Regions from separate parts of the Caballeronia sp. SBC1 genome, predicted to be linked through region 1. Evidence: riboswitches for the same ligand, from Rfam matches in the RefSeq annotation. Region 1 holds a riboswitch; each other region holds the start of a gene.
What was found. A riboswitch is a leader RNA that binds a small molecule or an ion and turns the genes downstream of it on or off. The one in region 1 is predicted to bind cobalamin.

Region 1 (3,246 bases):
AAGAATCCGGCGGCGACAGCCGCGCTCTTTCGCGGCGAAACGCTATGACAACAACGCCTACGGAATTGCCGATGGAAATGGAAGTACCCATGGAAGTCCCGCTCGAACTCACGTTCACTATCGAGCGAGCCAAACAGCTTCAACCTGTGGGCTCGCCGTGCACGGACGTATGCCGGCTCGACAAGACCACGGGGCATTGCGAAGGCTGCTTCAGGAGCCGCGAAGAAATCAAGGCATGGAAAACGATGGCCGACGCCGACAAGCTCGCGCTGTTCAATAACCTGCTTGCACGCAAGGCTGCGCTATGAAAAAGGGGCGGCCTGCAAGCCGCCCCTCCAAGGATTCACACTAACTAAACGCTCAGGCCGAAGCAATCCGCCGCGAGGGCGCCCTTTCCAATTCACGTTGCGCGAGCACGCCGAAGAGCAAACCGAGCGTGGCCCAGATCACCGCCTGGATACCGATTGCCGCCACGCGAAAATTCCATAGCAGTGTCGCTGAGAACAGCTTCGGCACTTCGTCAATCGGCGGCAGCGCAAGATACGCCAGTGCCATCAGCACGATGTACACGGCAACCGAGATCAGCACCGCGTTCCAATCGCCGTGGCGTGCCTTCAGGCGACGCTGCAGCCGTACAGCAAACACGGCCACGATCAGCGAGATAGCGACCATGCCGAAAAACAGCGCGGTGCGTGCGCCGATAGTGTCCGGATTGCCCACGGATGGCGGATTAGGCGGGTACTTGAGGAACGGCACGATCGCAACGGCCACGAAGCCGAACAGACCGAGCAACGCTGATGTCCCGCGTGCGCGCAAAGCACCAAGACGCGCGTACGACAATGCGAACACTAGCGAGAACAGGCCGCCCAACGCCGTCCCGAACACGCAGACACCGGTCAGCAAACCCAGTCCCGCTTGTGTCGCACGACTGACGAGTTCAACGTCGTCCGCTGGGTCGTGCTGATGCCCAGCCGCGGCTTCCGCTTGGCTCTGCAGCTTATCCTGCTGCGTTTCGAACGCAATCGCGCGATCGACTGACGGCTCACCAAAGGTTTTAGCAACGCAAAAGCCCAGTAGGCCCGCAACGAGTCCCGCGATCATGCCGCGTATCAAAAGGTTTCGGATCATGGTCGGTCTCAGTGGCAAGGAAAGCCGAGCAGATGCCGACCGTCGTGGACAAACTCGTGGATAACCATGCTCTGGAAGATCGATGTCGCGCCCTGTTCGGCGCCGACAAAATAAATCGCGATCAGCAAAAGCAGGCCGATAAAGACAGCCCAGGGCAACACTTCACGCACCGGAATGGGTACGGGTGCATCAAATGCGGGATTGTTGCCGGTCAAACTGGCGGACAAGGCAGGATGGTTCATGAATGACTCCAAGGGAATGCGCGTCCCGTAAGACAAAAGAAAGGCTGCAGCGGGGGTCTGACTTGCAGATGCTGAAAGAAGGCTGAAGCGCTATCGGTTCGGCGCTATCAATCCCATTCGACATCCGCTCACAGTGGCGCGACCGTGCCGGGTTTTCACCGACTTCCTCGCGCTGCAGGCTTGCCATTCTAAAATGAGTTAGCCGAATGTAAAGCAATCCGTTCGCAACCCCTTAATCGAGCGCCATGAAAACCGAACTTATCTTGCTGTGCCACGCGACTACGCAGGCGATGAAAACCGGCTCGTTTCCGAGTACCGGCGACGCCATTGACGAGCCTGAGTTATCCCGGCTCCCGCGACTTGCTTCGGCGTTTCAACCGGATCGGGTCATCACAAGTCCGGCACTCGCAGCTATGCAAACCGGAGCAGCGTTTGAAATCGAAACGAGTGTCGAGGCGTCATGGAGAGACCTGGACTACGGCCGTTGGCAAGGTCGTCCGATCCGCGATATCCATGATGAAGACGCAGCTGGATTGGGCGCATGGCTTTCCGAACCGGGAAGCGCGGCGCATGGCGGCGAGAGCCTGGAGGCCCTGCAAAGAAGGGTGCGAGCCGCGCTGGAGAGCAATCGAGAGGCTGGAGTCACGCTGGTCGTGACGCATGCAATCGTGGTCAAGACCGTGCTGGCGACGGTCCTGGACGCACCGCTTACGGCAATCTACTGCATGGACCTGGAGCCGCTTTCGGCAGTCACACTGACCCGCTCAGGCGACGCATGGCGCCTTCGATGCAGATCTTCCGTATGACAAAACTGCGTCGTTTTTACCTGATGCCGGAAAAACGAAGTAGCGCTCCAAACGCGCAAGCAGTCAGCCCTAAGTCGCCCCTAAGTCAGCCCTTAGCGCCGCGTGCCATGCGCTGGAGGGTCGCAGAATCGATCGCGCCCGCGCAGATCCTGATCGCTTCTTTCAGCGTGCGGGGACGGCCCGCCGCGAAATGCGCTTCAAGAATCGCGATGGCGCGAAGCCGTTCGTCGTTGCCTAGCTTCTCGCCGGTCGCCAACTCGAGCACCGATATAAAGTAGGTCGCTGGCGGTGTAGCGCGGGAAGGCGCCGTTGGCGTGGCGGCGGGAATTGCATTCGACCACGCCTGTTTTGCAATGGTCGCTACATCGGACTGGGCGCGCCAATCCGTTGCTCTCAGTTCAAATTCGTTTCGACTGGTCATCAATCAAGCCCTGAAATAATCCTCGGATCACTATAAGAACAGTGAGCAAGGACTATTCCAGCTTTAATATGCAGGCGCTTTTCTTAGCCCGTTCCGAGCATCGCCCGGACGACCCTGCACGCGGCCAGATCCCACGCTGCACATCCAACACTCTTGAACATGACTGGCCGCTTGATCCCTGTATCAGCGGCCTGAGCGCGCAACGCGCTCGCAAGCGGCCGAACCTCGTCCCAGTCGATACCCGCCTGAATCAGATCCCCCGCCTCATGCCGCGCGCCGGCCAGATCGTCCACAAACACCTCGCTCGCAAGCACGGTAGATGCCTCTATTTCAGCAGCATCGGCTGTGAATGCGCCCACTCCGATCAAGAGCCGGCCCTCGATGGGCGGCAACGTATAGACCGGCGTTCTACTCGTAGTGGTCGCGATAACTACGTCAATAGACGCAGGAATATCGGCGTCCTCCAACGCACTCAATCTCGCCGATAACCCCGCATGGTCCGCACAAAACGCCTCGGCCCGTTCGACCCGCGAGCCCTGCACGATGATCTTCGTGGCCGGATAAAGCGCGCTTAGCGCCTCGATGTGATGCGCGGCCTGCTTGCCCGTGCCGATGATCAACACAGCTGCGGGCTCACGTCCGAGCAGCG
Region 2 (3,246 bases), on a different replicon from region 1:
TACTGCCGGTTAAAGAGGTTGGACAGATTGGCGGACACGGTGAGATGCGAATTGACCCTGTACGCAGCACGCAGGCCAACGGTTGTGTACGACGGCAGGTAGGTCGCGTTGAACTGGTCGTCGTAGGTCGATCCACCGTAAAGCAGCGAGACGCCCGTGCTCAGCGCGTGCAGGCGGAACTCGTCCCACATGTGATCGATGTTCAGGCTGACGGTCTGACGCGGACGGCGGTTGAGCCACGTCTGGTCGGTGACATCCTGGGGATTCAAAATACCGATCGCGAGACTGACCGGTGTCGAGTCGCCAAGCGTGCCCTTGTACGACAGGTCGATGCCCTGGATGCGCGCGCGACCTACGTTCACGGGAAGATAGGTCACCGTGTCGTAGGTGATGAGATCGTGCACGCGGGTGTCATAAACAGCGGCCGTAAAGGTGCCGAACGACGTGGCCGCATCGAGCGCGGCCTCGACCGTGTCGCTGCGCTCAGGCAGCAGGTTCGGGTTCGCGTAACCTGGGTAGTACAGGTCGTTAAAGGTCGGCAGGCGGAATGCGTTGCCATACGAAATGCGTGCCGTATAAACCGGGCTAATGGCATAAGCGATGGCGACATTGCCGGTATTTACCGACTGACCCTGGATGATCTCGTGACGCCCCGCCAGGAACACCGTCAACGCACCGAGTGTGACCGATTGATGGAGCGAGACTGCTGAATCGTTGCGTGTCGGCACGCCCGTGGGGATGTCGACGGGCAGGAAGGCTTGCTCGCGGGTGAAGTCGTAGGCGAGCTTGCTCTCGCCGGAAAGCGGCAGACTGAAGAGCGTGAGCCCGCGTTCGTGATGGGTCAGCGAGGTCGACGTACTGAAACGCGTCGAGTCGATCTCATCGGTCGGGATGTCCGGGTTGTTCGCATAGAGGAACTGGCGGTCCGTGGTATAGCCCACTGACTGGTCAAACTGCGTAAACGGCGTGAGGTCCAGATGAAACGCGATGCCTGTCGTCAACTGATGATCGAGTTGGCGGTCATCGCCGCCAGCATTGTCGTAGGACAGGTCGGACCGGTGATAAAGGGCGAATGTGGAGATCGACCAGTTGTCATGCGCATAGCCAAGACGCGCATCCACGTCCTGAGCATGGTACGGATTGCGGCCATCCTCGTGCCCGTAAGCCCACGGCTGGGTCGCATCAATTCCAGCGGTGTTGTAGTCGTGCAAGCCCAGGGAATAGGTCAGTCCAGCCAATGCCGCGAGCGGACCAGTGGACGAAATACTGCCTGAAGTGCGGATCTGTGTATCGAACGTTTTGTTCGAACCGCCGCCTGTTGAAATCGTGGTCTGGTTGGGCTGATTTGCCGCACGGTTCGTGAAGAGTTGCACGACGCCACCCACTGCGTCCGCGCCGAACGAGGCGGCCGCCGGTCCCGAGATAACTTCAACGCGGTCAAAGGCGGAGGTCGGAAGGTCGGCCCACTCAGCTTGACCCGTAGTCGCTGAACCCACTCGGATACCGTCTATGAAGACGGCGACCTGACTTCCCGTTGAACCACGGATGCTGACGGAGGCAGAAGTTCCTGGGCCACCGTTTTGCGAAATGGTAACGCCGGGCAGCGTTGCGAGGGCTTGCGTGATGCTCGGGTCAACGGGCGACAGGCGGTCGAGATCCGCGCGGGTAAGGACCTGGGTTGAGGCGTAGCGTTGATCGAACGATTGCGGCAGGTGCTGCGTGTCACCGGTGACGAGAATATTCGGCAGCGTGGCGGTGGACGGAAGCTGCTCCGGCTGCGGCAACGACGAGTCGTCAGCGGCCTGTGCAACCTGCCATACCGACACCGTGAGCGCAGACGTGAGGATGAAATGCCGAAACTTCATACGGGGAAAACCTTGTTATTGAAGATTGGATAATTGGATAGCGTGCAGCGAACGCGGGCGTAGCGCGTCGATTTCGGATACCGGCGGTGACGAAACCCGTGCCCCTTTGGACGCCTTACCGCCCTGCGCGTCATGCGATAGACGAGCGCAACCCGCGAACACACGCCGCGGCCAAGCCACCTTTAAGTTGCAGTGAATTCTCTCGCACAGCAGATACGCCCCTGCCTCGGGTGTTGGTCTTGGCAAACGGCGGACGTCTCACCCCTCGCCTGCGCAATCGATCATGCCGCAGGCGGGCAGCCAAATGCACTTACGTGGGGTCTTGTACACCGACGCGACTCAAGCTGGCAAATCGAGGAGATGCCGCTCTGGCTGTCAGCCAGGATCGCGGGCAGTATCGGTCATCGGTCATGTGGATGTCTCCCGGGGAGTGCGCGCCCCAAAGTCAGAAAAGAGGTATACGACGCCAAGGTCTGACTTCCGGTATGTGCTGAAACCGGTCACAGTGGCGCGACCGTGCTGGATTTGCACCAGCTTCCACGAGTCGTATGCGCGCATTTTACTTCCGAATCCCGCCTGACACTATCAAGTCCGGGATATTGAATAACTGATGGTGCGCGTGCCCCCGGTATCACGAGATCCGTGCACGCTGATTATCGATGCCCCCAAGCGACTTATCTTTCGCTATCCTTACGTTTTCATGCGTTCGCGCTGAAGCGTCGAGGGCGAGCGGAATCACTAGCTCCTGCCCCGCGCCAGAAGGCATGCAGATCTTGAAGGCTCCTTAGTGGACCAGGATCGTACTGTCGGGTGACCAGCTCAACGTCACTCGCGAGCCGACCGGAATCAGGTCTTCGCCGGAGTTTTGCACATGGACCTTGAGCCGCTGCCCGCACCAATCAAGCATATAGGTTGTATTCACACCGGCAAAGACGTGATGGGCAACCTGCGCCGTCAGCCGGTTATGCGCGCTCGGCGCGGCCTCGCCCGTTGCTCGCTGAAGCGCGATCTTCTCCGGACGAACCGCGCACTTCGTCTGATTCGATACAGCGGAGCGTGATCCGAAACGAATCAGGCTGCCGTCGTTGATGCGCATGCCGCCCGTCTCCAGTCGTCCGTTGAGGATGTTGGCATCGCCGAGAAACGTGGCAGCGAACTCGCTGGCCGGATGATCGTAAAGCTCGCGTGCTGTCGCCTCCTGGATCAATTTTCCATCGCGCAGGATACCTACACGATCACTCAACGTAAGCGCTTCTTCCTGGTCGTGCGTGACGAATACGGTCGTGATCGCGACATCACGCTGGATGCGGCGCAATTCGACCTGCATGTCCACACGCAAAGATTTGTCCAGCGCGCTCAGCGGCTCGTCGAGTAGCAACAC
Region 3 (3,246 bases), on a different replicon from region 1:
CTTGGTCATCTCCATGGCGGGTTGCGTCTTGTTGCCCCGCGCCAGCTCGTAATATTGCGCAAGCGAAAGCGCCGACGGTTCGAATTCGAACCGCTCCGGCAACGCGCCCAACAGCGCGGTAAGGTTCAGCATCTGGTCGTAATAGGCGAAGTCGCCGACCGCTACGAAATCCAGCTTCGCCGATCGTTGCAACTCCCAATGGCGCGCACGCAACGCCTCTGCGACGCTACGCAAATGAGCATCGTCGCACTCCCCGCGCCAGAACGCCTCTTGCGCGAACTTGAGTTCCCGATGAGCGCCGATGCGCGGAAAACCATGAAGATGAGTGCGAGCCATAATGCGTCCTTAACCGAGTGGCCCACAGTCTGAATGCCGGCGTGTCATTCGACAAGCGACATGTTTTCATCTTTCTATTAGTTTTGTTCATGTGGGTGCAACGTGCGCGTACCGGCGTTACCCGTCCATTCACCCGAAGCTGCAGGGCAGACCTATGAGCGTATTCACTATTCTCGACGTCGAGCGCGCAATCAACTATTGGCGAGAACTGAAGCCGGCCGGTCAGGATGCGGCACTCTGCCGGGAAGCGCGCGTGCTCGCCGATGCTTATGGACAGATGATTTTTTCCCACGCTGACGCGATCGATACATCGTCGCTTAGCAGCGAGCAAATTCAGGCACTGACGAGTGCCCTGGATCAACGCGGTCCTAGCGGCTGACTTCCAGCTCGTCGAAGCGTTTTGCACGATAGATCAGGACCGACACGATCCAGCTAACGGCGAAAATGCCAATAATCACAAAGCCCAGCGTGCCGAAATTATCGTTCAAGGTACCTATGGCATCCCACACTGGACCTTGCAGTTTCAACTGATCTGCGAGCAGCCCAAGCGCTTCTATGCCGCCAATCACGACGGCCACGATGACGGACACCAGTGTGATGGTCATGTTGTAGTAGATTTTCCGGATCGGCTTCAGGTAAGCCCATCCGTAAGCGCCGAGCATCAGGTGACCGTCCAGCGTATCTATCAGGGACATGCCGGCACTGAACAGGACCGGGAACACCATGATCGCCCAGGGAGAAAGCCCTTGCGACGCCTGGGTTGCCGCTATGCCAAGCAAACCAATTTCAGTCGCCGTATCGAATCCCAGACCGAACAGGAAACCTAGCGGGTACATTTGCCAGCTTCGCGTGATCATGCGAAACAACGGGCGAAAGATGCGAGCCAGAAATCCGCGATCGGCCAGAAGCAGATCGAAATCGTCATCGACATAAGCACCGCCGCTCCTGACGTTGCGCCACGCCTTATAGATCGACCTCAGGATAATCAGGTTCATCAGGGCAATCGCGAACAGGAATAACGCCGACACCAACGTGCCGACAATTCCGCCGATTTCCTTGTAACGGTCGAACCGTCCCTGCATGGCCGACGTTGCAAGAGCCACCCCGGCAGAGGCGAGCACGACCACGGTCGAGTGCCCGAGAGAAAAGAAGAAGCCCACTGCAACGGGGCGTTTCTTCTCCTGCATGAGCTTGCGCGTGACATTGTCGATAGCGGCAATGTGGTCGGCATCCACCGCATGACGCAGCCCGAATCCGTAGGCCAGCATTGCAGTTCCGAGAAGTACCGGATGGTGGCGGAATGCCACCAGAGCCCAAACCCACGCAAGGACATTGATCGCAATCAATACCCCATAAATGCCGAAAAGCTTGCCCCGCACCTTAGTGCCTGAGTCGTTAAAAATTTGTACGAGTTGAGAAATCATCTGAGCAGCCCTCGGGAAGTCGCGTCCCGCTTGGAGTTGAAAAAGTCGAGGAAGGAGGTCTGACTCTTGGTTCGAAACGTTCGACAATCTAAACGCTTACAAACCAAATACAGTGGCGCGACCGTGCCGGGTTCTCACCGGCTTCTCACTTTCCCTTAACGAGGTAGTACGCTGCACGTTATATACCGCGCCTGTTGCAATGTCGATCAGTTCACGCGCGCTATTTACTACTCGCTCGTCAGACTTAAACCGCGATCAACTCCCGCACGCCATGCGCCTCCATGTCCGCGCCCTCACCGCCCGCGACAATCTCACCGCGGCTCATCACCCAGTAGCGGTCGGCAAGCTCGCGAGCGAAGTCGTAGTACTGTTCGACGAGCAGCACTGTCATGCCCATTTCATCAACGAGTTGCCGCAACGTGCGCCCGATATCCTGAATGATGGAGGGCTGGATGCCTTCAGTCGGTTCATCGAGGATCAGCAGTTGTGGTTCGCTCATCAGCGCCCGGCCGATCGCGAGCTGCTGTTGCTGGCCGCCCGACAGATCGCCGCCGCGTCTGCTTTTCATCTCCTTGAGCACCGGGAACAGTTCATAGATCCGGTCTGGTACCTTCGATGGCGCTTTACGGCTCGCCGCGCCCACCAGCAAGTTTTCTTCAACCGTGAGCCGGCCGAAGATATCCCGTCCTTGCGGTACGTAAGCCAGGCCGCTCGATACGCGCTTATAGGTGGGCATCGAAGAAATCTTCGCACCACGCCAGGAGATCGTGCCGCTTTTTGTGGGCACCACGCCCATCAGGCAGCGTAGCAACGTGGTCTTGCCCACGCCATTGCGGCCAAGCAATACCGTGAGTTTTCCATCGGGCACGGTCATCTTCACATCGCGCAGGATGTGGCTGCCGCCGTAGAACTGGTTGAGTGAATCGACTTCGAGCATTTCTAATTTCCCGTGGTGGCCCAATCAACGGCCGAGGTACGACTCGATCACTTTCTCGTTGCGCTTCACTTCGTCGAGCGTGCCGTGTGCAAGCACGCTGCCTTCGGCCATCACCGTCACGCGTCCCGTATCACCCGAGAGCGCTGCGACGAATTCCATGTCGTGCTCGACGACCATCATCGAACAGGTGCCGCGCAGCTTGTTGAGCAATTCCGCGAGCTGCATGGTTTCATGGTCCGTCATGCCGGCGGCGGGTTCATCGAGTAACAGAAGCGCTGGTTGCTGCATCAGCAACATGCCAATCTCCAGCCGCTGCTTCTGCCCGTGCGACAGCTCACCGGCAGAACGCGTGGCATCGGCTTCAAGATGGATCAGTTCCAGCGTCTCTTCAATCCTCGCTTGTGCTTCCCGATCCAGCTTTGACCTGAGCGACGCCAGCCACCCCTTGTCGGTTTTCATCGCGAGTTCGAGGTTTTCCCACACCGGATGGTTCTCGAACACGGTCGGCTTCTGGAACTTGCGTCCAATGCCCGTGCGCGCAATCACCGG

Region 2: another riboswitch for cobalamin. It lies ahead of SBC1_RS08665 (TonB-dependent receptor domain-containing protein); the one in region 1 lies ahead of SBC1_RS31935 (CbtB-domain containing protein).
Region 3: another riboswitch for cobalamin. It lies ahead of SBC1_RS23885 (HoxN/HupN/NixA family nickel/cobalt transporter); the one in region 1 lies ahead of SBC1_RS31935 (CbtB-domain containing protein).

The regions. Positions count from the first base shown of each region.
Region 1 covers NZ_CP049158.1:1,135,845-1,139,090, forward strand. The annotation lists gene SBC1_RS31920 (cobyrinate a,c-diamide synthase) at 1-48, shown strand, start outside; gene SBC1_RS31925 (DUF1289 domain-containing protein) at 45-308, shown strand; gene SBC1_RS31930 (CbtA family protein) at 361-1,128, opposite strand; gene SBC1_RS31935 (CbtB-domain containing protein) at 1,137-1,370, opposite strand; cobalamin riboswitch at 1,401-1,562, opposite strand; gene SBC1_RS31940 (histidine phosphatase family protein) at 1,616-2,176, shown strand; gene SBC1_RS40170 (hypothetical protein) at 2,262-2,597, opposite strand; gene lhpI (bifunctional Delta(1)-pyrroline-2-carboxylate/Delta(1)-piperideine-2-carboxylate reductase) at 2,681-3,246, opposite strand, start outside.
Region 2 covers NZ_CP049156.1:1,961,984-1,965,229, forward strand. The annotation lists gene SBC1_RS08665 (TonB-dependent receptor domain-containing protein) at 1-1,865, opposite strand, end outside; adenosylcobalamin (AdoCbl) riboswitch at 2,279-2,431, opposite strand; gene SBC1_RS08670 (ABC transporter ATP-binding protein) at 2,650-3,246, opposite strand, start outside.
Region 3 covers NZ_CP049157.1:1,307,065-1,310,310, reverse strand. The annotation lists gene metE (5-methyltetrahydropteroyltriglutamate--homocysteine S-methyltransferase) at 1-336, opposite strand, end outside; gene SBC1_RS23890 (DUF3717 domain-containing protein) at 491-715, shown strand; gene SBC1_RS23885 (HoxN/HupN/NixA family nickel/cobalt transporter) at 705-1,760, opposite strand; cobalamin riboswitch at 1,796-1,945, opposite strand; gene urtE (urea ABC transporter ATP-binding subunit UrtE) at 2,005-2,697, opposite strand; gene urtD (urea ABC transporter ATP-binding protein UrtD) at 2,722-3,246, opposite strand, start outside.